One region of the Shewanella sp. HL-SH8 genome, then DNA from elsewhere that is predicted to be linked to it. Evidence: predicted binding sites of a transcription regulator. Region 1 holds the regulator's gene; the other holds the start of a gene.
What was found. Region 1 encodes LexA, which represses DNA repair genes until DNA is damaged. Its sites were predicted from a motif close to TACTGTATNNNNATACAGTA; they were not measured.
Positions count from the first base shown of each region.

Region 2: a site for LexA is predicted at 1,847-1,866, ahead of recA (recombinase RecA). Genes of this name have one in related genera too.

Region 1 covers NZ_CP195039.1:600,152-604,376, forward strand. Annotated here, with positions in the region: gene coxB (cytochrome c oxidase subunit II) at 1-329, opposite strand, end outside; gene ACRWQN_RS02710 (cell division inhibitor SulA) at 719-1,237, opposite strand; gene lexA (transcriptional repressor LexA) at 1,234-1,851, opposite strand; gene plsB (glycerol-3-phosphate 1-O-acyltransferase PlsB) at 2,102-4,225, shown strand, end outside.
Region 2 covers NZ_CP195039.1:1,605,026-1,609,250, forward strand. Annotated here, with positions in the region: gene mutS (DNA mismatch repair protein MutS) at 1-1,653, opposite strand, end outside; gene recA (recombinase RecA) at 1,982-3,043, shown strand; gene ACRWQN_RS07150 (DUF2391 family protein) at 3,278-3,673, opposite strand; gene alaS (alanine--tRNA ligase) at 4,006-4,225, shown strand, end outside.

The DNA of each region.
Region 1 (4,225 bases):
TCCATAGCGATAAGGGTTTTAGTGGCTGGAATGGCCATACCAATTAAAATAACAAATGGGATCACGGTCCAAGCAATTTCTACTTTGGTACTTTCATGAAAATTTGCCGCGACCGCGCCTTTGGATTTACGATGATAGATCATTGAATAAATCATGATCCCGAACACCACAACACCAATAGCACAGCAAATATAAAGAATAATCATATGGAGGTCATAAACCTGGCCACTGATATTCGTTACACCCTTTGTCATGTTGAGGGGCATTTCGTTTGCCCCAAGTGGAGGTGCCAGTAACACCGCCATTACACAATACAACCATTGCTTCACAAGACTTCTCCTCTGCCAATTGCGAATAGCAACTACAAAGAAGAGTCACACAGTAAGTCTCTGCTCTATGTAAACTCTTCGGTTCCCAAAAAAGCTTGATGACCTCAAAGTACCCTGGTGGTTGTAAGCGTGTAAGGCTTACGGATTTGTATTTATGTGCACCACGCTGGCACCTACAACTGAACCTATCAATTCTGATTTGACGCTTTTATCTGTCAGATAAAATCTAGACTGTAGCGTTTCAATTAGGTTAAAAATGTTTCAACCCTGTTAAATACATTACTTGTAGATTAAACATTGATCAAGATCACTTTTATAGCTAATTAACTGAAAGTTTGCATAAAAAAGCCCTGTACATAGACAGGGCTCAGTAAACACGGCGTTTAGTACTAATGAAATGAAGTGAAATTAATTGTTTTAACAGCATTATTTTGATTTGAAATAATCGCTTTAGTTGCCAAATTAGTGCCTAAGTGAGTGCTTACATCTTCAATAACGACACCTAATGCTCGGGCACTTTTTGCGACTAACTCTAATCGGCGACTGTCGCGTGCATCTAAAGGTTGAGTCCATGAAATAACGGCACTTGATGTACCACTGGTTAATGCTTTTTCCATTGCCCAAAGTGTTTCAATTTCATCCTTTGCATGTACTAACAATACGCGATCCATTCTTACCCCAGCACTAGCTAACATCTGTTTGTAATTGATATTGGCAGGGTTAATTAGCACTATCCAGCGACCTTGTTGGCTTAATTGTGCCAATTGGCTAGCATATTGACTGAGTTCCACTTTACCATTGGTTTCGGTTTGAAGTGTGGTGATAGGCTGCGCTAAATTAATATCTGCAGTTGGCAAATCTACCCATAAACCAGGATGACGAGGGGATGTACCCATTAGTTTGTTCATAACCATTCTCCATTACGAATTACACCAACTGCAAGCCCTTCAATAGTGAGGCTTTGGTAACTTAAATCGACTTCGATAGGTGCATACGCTTCATTTTCAGCATGCAAATATACGACATTGCCTTTTTTCTCAAAACGTTTCACTGTCACATCATCTTCAACACGAGCAACAACGACCTGGCCATTTCTGGCTTGCTGTATTTTATGAACGGCGAGTAAATCACCCTCTAAAATGCCGATGTTTTTCATGCTGTCACCGCGAACCCTTAACAAAAAGTTTGCGGCAGGTTTAAACATATTAGGATCAACTTGATAGTACTGTTCAACATGCTCTTGCGCTAAAATGGGCTCACCGGCAGCGACTTGGCCAATTAAAGGTAAACCTGTTTCTTCAGGTTCGTCTTCTTGGGTCAATCGTATACCGCGAGATGTGCCGGGCATGATTTCAATAAACCCTTTTTTAGCCAAGGCTTTTAAATGCTCTTCAGCGGCATTTGCGCTTTTAAAACCTAGGCGTGTAGCGATTTCTGCACGAGTAGGTGGCATACCAGTTTCAGAGATATTGTTTTTAATAAGCTCTAAAATTTCAGCTTGGCGTGGTGTTAAGGGTCTCATGTTATTTCCTGTCTTTCTATACAGTAACTGTCATTATATACAGTGTTTGTGTTTGCGCAAGTATTCACCAATTATTTTTTAATTTTATTATTAAAAATGATTTTTTTACTCTATTTATCAATAGTATGTTTTACTTTATTTGTTATTGAATTTAAAAGCGCTGCTTGATGCGTACAGCATATAGTGAAAGGTAACCAGTTTCTGGTATCCTATGCGCCCATATTAAAAGGGCTTTATTGCGAATATTATTATGTCAAAACCAGATTCAATCATGCTTAGACTGTTACGCAGGGTTCAAAAGCTGATGGTGCAAACGATAGTTGTGCCACATGACCCATTTGCAGATCTAAACTTCGATCCAGACAAGCCCATTGTTTATGTCATGAAGACAGAGTCGATCAGTGACACTGCAGCATTAAGCGAAATGACCCAGGGCCTTGGCTTACCAAGTCCTTACGAGCCTTTACAACTTGATGGTATGAAAGTGCCTCGAGTCGTTTGTTTAGAAGGGCGAAAGCCCATTATTGGTAAACGAGAAGGTGGCGAAAAGTTTTTACACTTTTTTACCAGTTTATTAGCACTTCACCGTCAGCAGCCAGAGTTAGACATCCAACTAGTACCAGTGAGTCTTTACTGGGGCCGTACTCCGGGCAAAGAAGATGACACAATGAAAGCCGCTGTGCTTGAACGTGAAAGCCCTACCTGGTTACGTAAATGGTTAATGATTCTATTTCTAGGTCGCCATAGTTTTGTGCAGTTCTCTAACGCAATGTCATTACGCTATTTAGCCGATGAACATGGTACTGATGAAGCCATTGCCCATAAATTAATTCGGGTGGCTCGGGTACATTTTCGCCGTCAACGTAAAGTCATGACTGGACCACAACTGCCTAACCGTCAAGCTCTGTTTGCTTCGTTATTAAAGTCTGAATCGATCAATAAGGCCATTGAAGAAGAAGCGGCAAACAAGAAGATTTCCAAAGAGAAAGCGCGTGAAACTGCGATTGAGTATCTGGACGAAATCGCGGCCGACTATTCAGATAGTTTAGTACGTATTGCTGAGCGTTTTCTCACCTGGTTATGGAATAAGCTATACAGTGGTATTAACATCAAAGGCGCTGAGCAAGTGCGCCAACTGCATCATGACGGTCATGAAATTGTATATGTGCCTTGTCATCGCAGCCACATGGACTATTTACTGCTGTCTTATATTTTGTATTACCAAGGTATGGTGCCGCCGCACATTGCAGCCGGTATCAACTTAAACTTCTGGCCTGCAGGCCCAATGTTCCGTCGTGGTGGTGCATTTTTCATTCGCCGTAGTTTTAATGGCAACAAACTGTATACCGCTATTTTTCGTGAGTATTTAGATCAACTGTTTGCTAAGGGCTACGCCGTTGAATACTTTACCGAAGGTGGTCGTTCACGCACTGGTAGATTGCTTGCACCTAAAACCGGTATGTTAGCCATGACAATTAACAGTGTGCTGCGTGGTATTGAGCGGCCGGTGACGTTAGTGCCTGTTTATCTCGGTTATGACCACGTGATGGAAGTGGCTACTTACCATAAAGAATTAAGTGGTAAGAAAAAAGAGAAGGAATCGCTTTGGCAGGTATTTGGTGCTATTCGTAAGCTGGGTAATTTTGGCCAGGGTTACGTAAACTTTGGCGAGCCAATCAATTTACAAAACTTTTTGAAACAACAATCTCCTGATTGGCGTGAAGAGATTGCCAAAGATCCTGACCAAAAACCATCATGGGTTACGCCTGCGGTAAACGTACTTGCCAACCAGGTGATGACCAACATAAATGGTGCCGCTGCAGCAAGTTCAGTCACGTTAACCAGTTTAGTATTACTGGCCTCAGAGCAAAATGCGTTAGAACGTCATCAGCTTGAGCGTCAGCTAAATTTCTATTTAAAACTGTTAAAGCAAGCACCTTATTCAAGCTATACATCGGTTGCAGAAGGTGATGGTCCATCCATTGTTAAGCATTGCTTATCACTCAATAAATTTACCTTAGAAAAAGACCCACTAGGGGACATTGTCGCAATTGACCCTAACCACGCTATTACCTTGAGTTATTATCGTAATAACATTATTCATATCATGATTATTCCTTCCCTAATTGCCAGTTGTTTAGTGCGCTATGAAGAATGTAATCGTGAACAAATTCTGGCAGTGGTTGAGGACTTTTACCCGCTGATGAAAGCAGAATTATTTATGGGTATTGCTGATCTTCCCGCTTATGTTGATTTAGTGCTTGATCAAATGGTTGAGGAGAATTTAATTAGTGGTGATAAACGTTGTGTTGTTGTCCAAGCGAATATCACCCAGTTAGAGCTATTAGCTGAAACCGTCAGTGAAACATTACAG
Region 2 (4,225 bases), 1.0 Mb from region 1:
GTTGGCAAATTGTTGTAGCTCATGAAGTTTAGGTAGCAGTAGGTCAAACAGCTCTTCCCAAAGACGTTTTTCTAATGCGAGCGCTTTGCCTTGGCTTGAAAGTACTTTTTCTTCGTGTTCTTTAAGCTCGGGGGTGATGTAACGCTCTGTACCTTTTAATGTTTGTCGGCGTTGATAATGAATAGGAACACGATCTGCTTGTAGTCGACTCACTTCAATGTAATAGCCATGAACGCGGTTATAACCAACCTTCAAAGTATTTATACCAGTTTGCTGTTTCTCGCGTGCTTCCATTTCAGCCAGGTAATCAGTGGCTCCTTCACTTAATCTACGCCATTCGTCTAACTCAGTGTTATAACCATCTTTGATTACGCCGCCATCCCGGATTAATACCGGTGGGTTATCAATAATTGCCCGTGTCAGTAAATCATGTTCATTTGGAAACTCACCTAATAGAGTAGCCAAATTAGTCATCTGTGGCTGTTGGCAGATTTGCAGTGTTTGTTTAATTTCTGGCAATAAGCCTAATGCTTGTTTAAGTCGAGCAAAGTCACGTGGGCGGGCACTTCTTAATGCCAAACGTGCCATTATTCGTTCTATATCGCCAAGCGATTTCAGTTGTTCATGTAAAACAGGGTACAAATCCTGTTCGATTAATTCTTGCACCGCATTATGGCGTTGGGTTATCAGTTTACGATCGCGCAGTGGTTGGTGGATCCAACGTTGTAGCATGCGACTCCCCATGGGGGTTGCCGTATTATCTAATACCCATGAAAGCGTGTTTTCACGTCCGCCTGAAAGATTCTGGGTTAGTTCTAGGTTTCGTCTGGTGGCAGCATCTAAAATAATCGAGTCAGCTTGATTAAAACGTACAATTGAATTGATATGTGGCAATGCTGTTTTTTGAGTGTCTTTAACATATTGCATTAAACAGCCGGCCGCTTGTAGTGCTAAACGAGCATCGTTGATGCCAAAGCCATGCAAGTCTTTCGTGCCAAATTGAGTTAATAATAAATTGACACAGGTGTCGTAATCAAACTCCCATTCAGGCCTACGGCGAATTCCTTTTAAGTGATTGATTAGTATCATGTCAGTGAAGTCTTCACTATAAAGTAATTCCGCTGGTCGTGTACGTTGGATCTCTGCTTCTAGTGCTTCTCTTGAATCTAATTCTGAAATAACAAAACGGCCAGAAGAGATATCTAATGTGGCAAAGCCGTAACCGACTTTACCCTGGTAAAGCGCGGCTAATAAATTATCCTGACGCTCTTGTAATAAGGCTTCATCTGTCAATGTTCCCGGGGTGACGATACGGACAACTTGGCGATCAACTGGGCCTTTTGAAGTCGCGGGATCGCCAATTTGCTCACAAATAGCGACCGATTGACCTATTTGTACTAACTTAGCCAAATAGCCCTCTACCGCATGGTAAGGCAGGCCAGCCATTGGGATCGGGTCACCACCGCTTTTACCCCGTGCAGTTAAAGAAATACCAAGCATTTCAGAGGCTTTTTTAGCATCATCATAAAATAGTTCATAGAAATCCCCCATTCTATAGAACAACAACATGTCAGGATGAGCGGCTTTCATGGTCAAATATTGACGCATCATCGGAGTATGTTTTTCTAAATCTAAGCTAACAATTTCAGTCATGGGCAGTGTAATACTCTTTTTGTTCATCTGTGGTAATTCATTAAGCATTCGGGGAATTAGCATGGGATTTTTATTGCGGCTAATCTTAACAAAATTTGCCCCTGTTGGAGAAATACAAATTCATTATATTGACGTGAAATTACTAAATTTATGATTTTATTAAGAAATAAAAAAAAGTAACCTCAGGGCTTGATACTGTATGACTATACAGTATACTGAACAACATATTGAGATGAGTGACGATATTAACGACACTTACAAACTAAATTATACACAGCAATTTTACCATTAATTGTGAACAAAGTTATTGCCTGGAAGGGGTTTGAAAATGAAGGTTGATCCAAATAAAGAGAAAGCACTTGCCGCAGTGTTAAGCCAAATTGAAAAGCAATTCGGTAAAGGCTCTATCATGAAGTTGGGCGAAGACCGCACCATGGATGTAGAAACTATTTCTACCGGCTCACTTTCATTGGACATCGCGTTGGGCGCAGGTGGACTACCAATGGGGCGTATTGTTGAAATATACGGCCCAGAATCATCAGGTAAAACAACACTGACCCTAGAAGTTATTGCCGCAGCACAACGTGAAGGTAAAACATGTGCCTTTATTGATGCTGAGCATGCACTTGATCCTATTTATGCAAAAAAACTAGGCGTAGATATTGATAACTTATTATGTTCACAGCCAGATACAGGTGAACAAGCATTAGAAATATGTGATGCTTTAACTCGCTCAGGTGCGGTAGATGTTATTGTTGTCGATTCTGTTGCTGCGTTAACACCAAAAGCTGAAATTGAAGGTGAAATTGGTGATTCGCATATGGGCTTAGCGGCTCGTATGATGAGCCAAGCTATGCGTAAGCTGGCTGGTAACCTTAAGCAGTCAAATACTTTACTTATTTTTATTAACCAAATTCGTATGAAAATTGGGGTAATGTTTGGTAGCCCTGAAACGACAACCGGTGGTAATGCACTTAAGTTTTATGCTTCAGTTCGTTTAGATATTCGCCGCACTGGCGCGATTAAAGATGGTGATGAAGTCGTCGGTAACGAAACCCGTGTTAAAGTGGTTAAAAACAAAATTGCAGCACCATTTAAGCAAGCTGAATTCCAAATCCTTTACGGTCAAGGTATTAACCGTACTGGTGAACTCGTGGACTTAGGTGTTGCACATAAGCTTGTTGATAAAGCGGGTGCTTGGTACAGTTATAAAGGCGAAAAAATTGGTCAAGGCCGTGCTAATGCCGGTAAATTCTTAACCGAAAATCCAGCGATTGCACAAGAGATTGATAAGACATTACGTGAAATGTTGCTTGGTTCTGGAACAGGTACCGCAGCAGCATCATCTACAGATGAAAATATTGATTTAGAAACTGGTGAAGTTTTTTAAGCTAGCTTTGTTTTAGCTGCTAATTAATTTATTTAAGTCGTGGTGCGTATTTTACGTATCGCGACTTTTTTATGCTTCAGTTAAAAACACTCTGTTGTTATCCTTGCTATACCGACTAGTTCCACCTGTTATCAACTCAATTAATTGAATATATTAAATTTTAGTAGCTTAAAATGTTAACCGCAGAACAATAACAAACCAAATAACATTGTCTCCAGTTCATCCTATACAAGATTATTCTTTATCAAAACTGTCCACTACAATCGCGCCCATCGATGCAGGCATAGTAATAACTATTATCCGTTTTAGCGATGTTAATGGATCTACCCAAAAGGGTAATTTGTCTAAACAAAATAGCACTAATGCAACCACTAATGCTGTCATTAGGTAAGCGATGACAATACGGAAAATAAACACTAATTTTCTTGAGCTAATATTATTTTGAAAGACACTTTGATAGGTATATAGCCCTAGAAAAATAACCGATAATAAAAAAAGCATTAATAAATTGAAAAAAGGGAGTGTTTCACCTAATCGCCACGCTTCCTCTGAAAACGAAATCGGTACCGCAAGCGCAAATGCGCCGACAAAAATTTGGCTGGCATCTTCGCCATTAAAGCTAAACTTCATTACTTTTCCTTTTAAAACATTCTGGTTTGCATAACAAACCCTAAGTTAAAGCCTAGATGTAATACTAGCTGTAATATATGAAGGACTGTTTAACTACAAATTACCTTAAAGCGAGTGTTTACGCACCTATATTCAGATTGATAGCTAATTGAGAAGATTGTTAATCTTATGCCACAGCACTCATATTTTGCGATAAGCTAATCGAATATTGTTCAGATGATAATCGCCTTACTCATCTCGCATTTTTGCGTAAATTCAGTATATAATGCCCTCATTTACTGGCTTGTATAGCAAGCTAGACACTTTTGTATTCTCTATATCAGGACGCATCCATGTTTCAGACCACTGCAGAGTTAAGAAGTGCTTTTTTAAAGTACTTTGAAGATAACGGACATCAAGTTTTAGACAGTAGTTCGCTAGTTCCAACTAACGACCCAACACTGCTATTTACCAATGCCGGCATGAACCAATTTAAAGATGTGTTCTTGGGGATGGATAAACGCAGCTACACTCGTGCGACGACATCACAGCGCTGTGTTCGAGCCGGTGGTA